3 regions of the Oceanobacillus caeni genome follow, and region 2 is predicted to be linked to each of the others. Evidence: riboswitches for the same ligand, from Rfam matches in the RefSeq annotation. Region 2 holds a riboswitch; each other region holds the start of a gene.
What was found. Region 2 has a riboswitch for thiamine pyrophosphate ahead of ACFQ18_RS03665 (3-oxoacyl-ACP reductase). Riboswitches for the same ligand answer to the same signal wherever they lie in the genome.
Positions count from the first base shown of each region.

Region 1: it holds a riboswitch for thiamine pyrophosphate, as region 2 does, so the genes downstream of both, ACFQ18_RS12535 (ABC transporter substrate-binding protein) here and ACFQ18_RS03665 (3-oxoacyl-ACP reductase) in region 2, are expected to answer to the same signal.
Region 3: it holds a riboswitch for thiamine pyrophosphate, as region 2 does, so the genes downstream of both, ACFQ18_RS10275 (lipoate--protein ligase family protein) here and ACFQ18_RS03665 (3-oxoacyl-ACP reductase) in region 2, are expected to answer to the same signal.

Region 1 is NZ_JBHTKV010000017.1:56,614-58,889, reverse strand. Features, by position in the region: gene ACFQ18_RS12535 (ABC transporter substrate-binding protein) at 1-948, opposite strand, end outside; TPP riboswitch at 1,067-1,176, opposite strand; gene ACFQ18_RS12530 (MDR family MFS transporter) at 1,584-2,276, shown strand, end outside.
Region 2 is NZ_JBHTKV010000003.1:22,275-24,550, forward strand. Features, by position in the region: gene ACFQ18_RS03655 (polysaccharide deacetylase family protein) at 1-78, opposite strand, end outside; gene ACFQ18_RS03660 (DUF4282 domain-containing protein) at 707-985, opposite strand; TPP riboswitch at 1,306-1,406, shown strand; gene ACFQ18_RS03665 (3-oxoacyl-ACP reductase) at 1,550-2,276, shown strand, end outside.
Region 3 is NZ_JBHTKV010000012.1:44,729-47,004, forward strand. Features, by position in the region: gene trpA (tryptophan synthase subunit alpha) at 1-784, shown strand, start outside; TPP riboswitch at 848-956, shown strand; gene ACFQ18_RS10275 (lipoate--protein ligase family protein) at 1,042-1,887, shown strand; gene lipA (lipoyl synthase) at 1,880-2,276, shown strand, end outside.

The sequences.
Region 1 (2,276 bases), on a different contig from region 2:
TAATAGATCATTTTCATACATCCAATTTGCATAGTTTTCCCATATTTCTAGCTTTTGAATTCCCCATTTTTCTGCATCATCTTGATATTTAGGAGACAGCCACTCTTGACTTGCTTTAACTAGTTCAGGGTCAAGGTCTGGTACTGCTTCAATAAGTACGTCTGCAGCTTCGCTTGGGTTTTCTATTGCGAACTCATAACCTTTGGAAACAGCACGTAAGAAGCTTTTAATAGTTTCCGGATCATCTTGTATCATATTTTCATTGGTTGCTAATACCGGAGTATAATAGTCTAATTTCTTACTATAATCCGTTAAATAATTCATATGAAGCGGTTGGTCACGGAGCTCTGCTTTAATACCATCCCAACCATAGTAAATCCAAGCAAAATCAATTCCTTGCTCAAGTGCTGTGAAAAAGTCTGTATTTCCGATATTAACGATTTCAACCTTCTCTACATCGGCATTATCCTCCTGCATAATCGAATCTAGTACAGCCTTTTCCACTGGTGCACCCCATCCACCATAAGATTTACCCTCAAAGTCTTTTGCAGTTGTAATATTATTTTCCTTTAGGGAAGCAAAACCAGACGTATTATGCTGAATAATAGCAGCAATCGAAACAATAGGTACATTTTGTATTCGTGCTTCCGTAATTCCTTCTTGGTAGCTAACACCAAAATCAGCATTTCCAGTAGCGACTAATTGCTCAGCACCTGCTTCTCCAGGCTGAATAATGTCAACATCTAAACCTTCTTCTTCAAAATACCCTTTATCCCTAGCCACATAGAGACCAGTATGATTGGTGTTTGGGGTCCAATCCAGAACAAGGGTTATTTTTTTTAGTTGCTTTGCATCTTCACCTGTTTGATCTGTACTTTCTTCATCTGTGTTGTTACCGCATGCAGCTAGTACAATTAGCAACAGGCAAAAAACAGATAATTTCCTCATAATAAATAGTCCTCCCTGTTTTTAACTAAAAGAATAAAACTCGAGTAGGGAATAACACGAATTAGTAGCCAACAAAAAGCACCCTAGACAAATTGCCTAGGGTGCATACTTTAGTTATGTACGTATCAGGTATGTTCCCTACGCTGGTCTTAGCCAGATCAGGTTCTAAGGGTTAGTATCTAACGGATACAATCTCAACCAGCAACACTGGTACCCCCACAGTCATCTTAAGTTGTAATTTACACAATTAAGTATTGCATAGTTTTTCTAATATAGCAAGAAATTTGTAAAAGTTTGACGATTCTTTTAAAGTTGCACAACTTGATATTGTTTATGAATATGATTTTACGTTTAAAAAATTTTTCCTTCCTATTAAATTACCTGTTCTAATTACCCCACCTAAATGGGCAGTAAGACTCCCACCTTAAACTTCTGGGGATACAAATAGGTGGGAGAACAACTGCCCGTAAAGGTTCGATAAGTGCCGACTAACCATCAGTGGGGGATGAAGGAAAGCCTCCGCTGATGGAAGTCTTCTTTATCTAGCTGAAATTTAGCAAAATTCCTATTTCCTTTTTACCTGAAATGCATTATAATTTATGAATTGTTATGAAGAAATAGGGGAGGGGAAGGATATGCAAACGGTAAGTTATAACCGAAAAACGATTGTCGCATTGTTGCTTGCTGGGGCATTTATTTCCATTTTAAATCAAACGTTGATGATTACTGCAATTCCCCCAATTATGGAGGAAATGGGAATTACGGCAAACACTGGTCAGTGGCTAACCACGGTGTTTATGCTTGTCAATGGTATTATGATTCCCATTAGTGCATTTTTATTAGAACGGTTTACGACAAGACAATTGTTTATAACGGCAATGAGTATTTTCGCTATAGGCACATTAATTTCTGGGATTGCGCCTAATTTCTCTTTCTTATTAGTAGGGCGAGTCATCCAGTCTGCTGGAGCAGGGGTTATGCTGCCACTAATGCAGACAGTATTTCTTTTAATCTTCCCAGTTCATAAACGTGGATCAGCTATGGGATTAATTGGTCTTGTTATATCATTTGCACCAGCACTTGGTCCTGCCATATCAGGATGGGTAACAGAGCATTATTCTTGGAGGGTATTATTCTTTATCATCCTACCAATTGCAATTGTAGATATTATCATCGCCTTTTTCGCATTGAAAAATGTAACGGAATTAAAGAAACCAAAATTAGATATTCCATCTGTTATTTTATCCTCTTTTGGTTTTGGTGGATTACTTTATGGATTTACTTCAGCTGGGAATAACGGTTGGGGAGCAAGTTTAACCATCATTTCA
Region 2 (2,276 bases):
TCCTCCTACTGGTTGACTTTGCCCCATTTGCCTATCCCATTTACTCCGATACCATGAATTAAAATGATTCGTGTGCATATGAACCTCCATGTTTAAAAACTTGCCCATTTATCTTTACTATATGGTAAGTGTGTTTAAGGGGTTACGAAGGGGTAGAGGTGCTAATGTGTTGGATACCATCATGGAGTCCTTAATCAATATGTTAGCCCCCAATGCTTTAAGGCACTATGTTGTATATGACAATGTGATAAGGTGCACAAAGAGGAATTATGCGTGAGACTAGTGCGTATTTCTTCGGAAAAAAATATTAGAAAACAAGGAAACCACCCGACGCCGTAGGAAGCAAAAGGGTAGTCTCAGAGAAATAAACAACTTAGAAAAAATGTTTTATATTTATAAATTATAGAATAAATTGTCGATATTCCCCGGGAAATGAAATATTTCCTTGTAATCTTTCAGGGAATAATGGTGAATATGGGTGATTTTGTTCTTTTTCGCATTTTTTGATATAAATTTGTTTACGGGATCAAGTCTCCTACGTTTGATTCGTCTACCTCGACTACCGCTATAATAAAACCTTATAAAAAAAGGCCAACCAGTAATTTCTGGCTAACCTTTTAAAACAAACGTTTGATCATTCTTGAATAAGAGCTTTTAACAACTTACACGAGAATTTTAACGCTAACATCAAATATTCCATTTAAAATTAATTATCCTTTAAACCTAATTTCTCATTAATTTCTTGTATTGTTTCATGCATTTTAAAGAATAAAATTAATAATTCACAATAAACCCTTGTAAAGATAGGTCCTAATATGATAGTTAATATACCCATAAATATTTGGTAACCGCCACCGAAGTAAGAATCAAAACCAGCTATAATTTGAAGAAGTCCTAGAATGATAGAGAAGCCTACTCCAACCCAAAAAAGCACTTTAATGATTGTTGGTGTAATCATCTTATTAAAACTAATAAAATTTTTCATTTATTCACCTCCCTGTTTCGTAGTCCATCCATCATGAAATAAAATTCCTTTCATAAAAAACACTTCATTTTATTTCTATTTCGTTATAGGAAGTATTAGAACTGATGACTTTTTAAATTCTTTGATTTGCAAAGGGTAATTTTAGCATAAAAGTTTAAACTTAACAATGAAGCGCAGTTTGTTCCACTATGTATGCAACTAACTATAAATGAATGGGAAAAGGTACTGGAGTTATTTTTGAAGGGATGATAGAAATACTTAAACAGCCATATTCCCTTGACATAAATTTCTGAAGACTATAACATTGACTATAACTTAAATATATTCACTAGGGGTGTTATTTAACTGAGATGAGTATTTACTCAAACCCTTTGAACCTGAACTAGTTAAAACTAGCGTAGGAAAGTGTAAATTCTATTACATACTAAAAGGGTGATTATGCCTTTTTCTTAATATGTAGTTAATTCTTTTTACGCAACTTTTCTATGTGAAGGTTGCGTATTTTTTTATTTATCACTTTATTATTTAAGTTTCATCAAAATTAATAATATAGGAGTGGTTATGATGGGGAGAACAGTATTAGTAACAGGTGGTAGTAGAGGTTTAGGAGAGTCTATTGTAAAGACCTTAGCACAACAAGGATTTCAAGTGGTTATCAATTACTATAAAAGTCAGGATGCCGCTGAGAAGCTTGTTTCTGAGATTGGTGAAGAAAATGCTATTGCCATTCAGGCTGATGTAACCAATCGCACAGAAGTAGATACATTGATAAAAAAAGCAACGGAGTACTTTGGCCAAATAGATGTTGTTGTCAACAATGCATTAGTAGACTTTAAGTTTGATCCAAACAAACAGAAACCTTTCACAGAACTCACCTGGGTTGATTACCAAAAACAACTAAATGGTACGTTAAAAGCAGCATTTCATGTAGTTCAAAGCGTCATCCCTCAATTTATTGAACGACAAAATGGAAGTATTATAAGTATAGGTACTAATTTATATCAAAATCCTGTTGTACCTTACCATGAATATACAACAGCTAAAGCTGGATTAATAGGTTTTACACGTAATATCGCTTCTGAATTAGGACAATATGGTATAAAAGCGAATGTCGTTTCAGGGGGATTATTAAAAACGACTCATGCCAGTGCTGTTACAACACCGGAAGTATTTGATTTAATTGCTCAGTCGACGCCACTGAAGAAGGTGACCACACCTCAAGATGTAGCCAATATGGTCGCTTTTTTATCATCAGAAAATGCGCACGGTATTACAGGTCAAAATATCACAG
Region 3 (2,276 bases), on a different contig from region 2:
ACAAAAACTAGAACAGGCATTACAACAAAAACAGGCAGCCAACCAAAATTTGTTTGTTCCTTATATCATGGCTGGTGATGGCGGATTAGATCTATTAGAAGAACGTATTAACTTTTTACAGGAAAGTGGAGCTTCCGCCATTGAATTAGGCATTCCTTTTTCCGATCCAATCGCTGATGGTCCAACCATACAAGAAGCTGGAATTCGTGCTTTAGCTAATGGTACATCATTAGCATCCATTTTAGAATTTCTGAAGTCAACGAAGGTAGACCGCTCCATTCCGATTATTTTAATGACCTACGTAAACCCAATCTATCGTTATGGAATGGAACAGTTTGCTAAGGACTGTGCGGATTCTGGGGTAGACGGTATCATTATCCCAGATGTCCCAATGGAAGAAGAAGGCCCGATTGCAACCCACTTAAAAAATGAGAAAATAGCATTTATTCGCCTTGCTGCTATGACTAGTCCAGAGGAACGATTAAAAGAAATCGCAAGTAAATCAGAAGGTTTCCTTTATGCTGTAGCCGTAATGGGGACTACGGGCGCTAGAAGTTCCCATGGCGACAATGTAAAAAGCTATTTAGAAAACCTAAAGAAATATAGTACCGTTCCTGTATTAGCAGGATTTGGTGTATCTACTGTGGAACAAGCGCATGAGTTAAGTTCTCACTGTGATGGGGTTATCGTTGGTAGTAAAATTGTTGACCTCTTACACCAAGGAAAAAACAACGAAGTGAAAAATTTAATCCAAGGAAGCATTCAAACTAGTATTCATGCATAACATTTTAAGAAAGCAATTTACTTTACCCAGGATTTACCAATTGGTATGATGAATTTGTAATATAATAATCACTAGGGGAGCCTTTGTCGCTGAGAATAGCAATACCCTATTGCTTAAACCCTTTGAACCCGATATGGATAATACTAGCGTGGGGAAGTGCAGCCAAAAGGATTTTAGATGTAAGATACATCTATTGTACAAAAGACTGCACTCTTTTTTGGAGTGCAGTCTTTTTGATTTAAGAGGAGGGGTAATTTTTGCAAGAAGAATGGTTCTTTTTAGACAGTGGGCATCAGGATGCAGCAGTTAATATGGCAATGGATGAATCCCTATTAAACTGGCATAGTGAGGGTAAAATTCCGCCAACATTACGCTTTTACGGTTGGTCACATCCTACTTTATCGGCTGGTCAGTTTCAAAAAGTACATAAATCAATCCATTTCGACAATGTAAATAGCTATCATTGCCAATTTGTTCGTCGTCTAACCGGAGGAAGCGCTGTACTACATGATAATGAATTGACTTACAGTATTGTAGTTTCAGAGGATCACCCAGAAATTCCAACCTCTATTAAAGAAGCCTACCACGTCCTATCAAAAGGGCTTTATGAAGGTTTCAAGAATCTAGGAATCACGGTTGATTATGCCATGCCCGATAGAAGCGCCATGAAAGAAAAGACAGCTGTATGTTTTGAAAAGGCCGCATTTTACGAAATGGTAGTAGATGGGAAAAAGTTATCAGGTAATGCGCAAACAAGGAAGAAGGGTGTTCTACTGCAGCATGGGTCCATACCAATGAGTCTCGATATCAAGATGCTCTATGATTTATTCCGTTTCCCATCTGAAAAAATAAAACAACGTAGACGTGATGCTTTCCAAAGCAAAGCTATCACTATCGACCAACTAACAAATAAACAGAAATCATTTGACGAAGTGAAGGATGCATTCTATCAAGGATTTCAACATGGATTAAACGTTACTTTCCGTCCTTTTGAATTATCAAAACAACAATGGGAAGAAGTACATCATCTAGCAGAGACTAAATATCGTTCAGAGGATTGGAATTATCATCGATTACTAAAGGAGTCTATTAAAAGTGTCTAAACAAGAGGAATATCTCCGTAAACCTGAATGGTTAAAGATTAAATTAAACACGAATAAGTCCTATACTGGATTAAAGAAGTTAATGCGTGAGAAAAGTCTAAACACTGTTTGTGAGGAAGCAAGATGCCCGAATATTCATGAATGTTGGAGTGAAAGACAAACAGCAACATTTATGATCTTAGGTGATACCTGCACACGCGGTTGTAGGTTCTGTGCGGTCAAAACCGGTCTACCTAGTGGATTAGATTTAGGAGAACCGAAGCGGGTTGCAGATTCTGTTAAAATAATGGGATTAAAGCACGTCGTTGTAACCGCTGTAGCTCGAGACGATTTAGATGATGGAGGCGCCGCTGTATTTGCCAACACCGTTCGTGCCATTCGAAACGCAA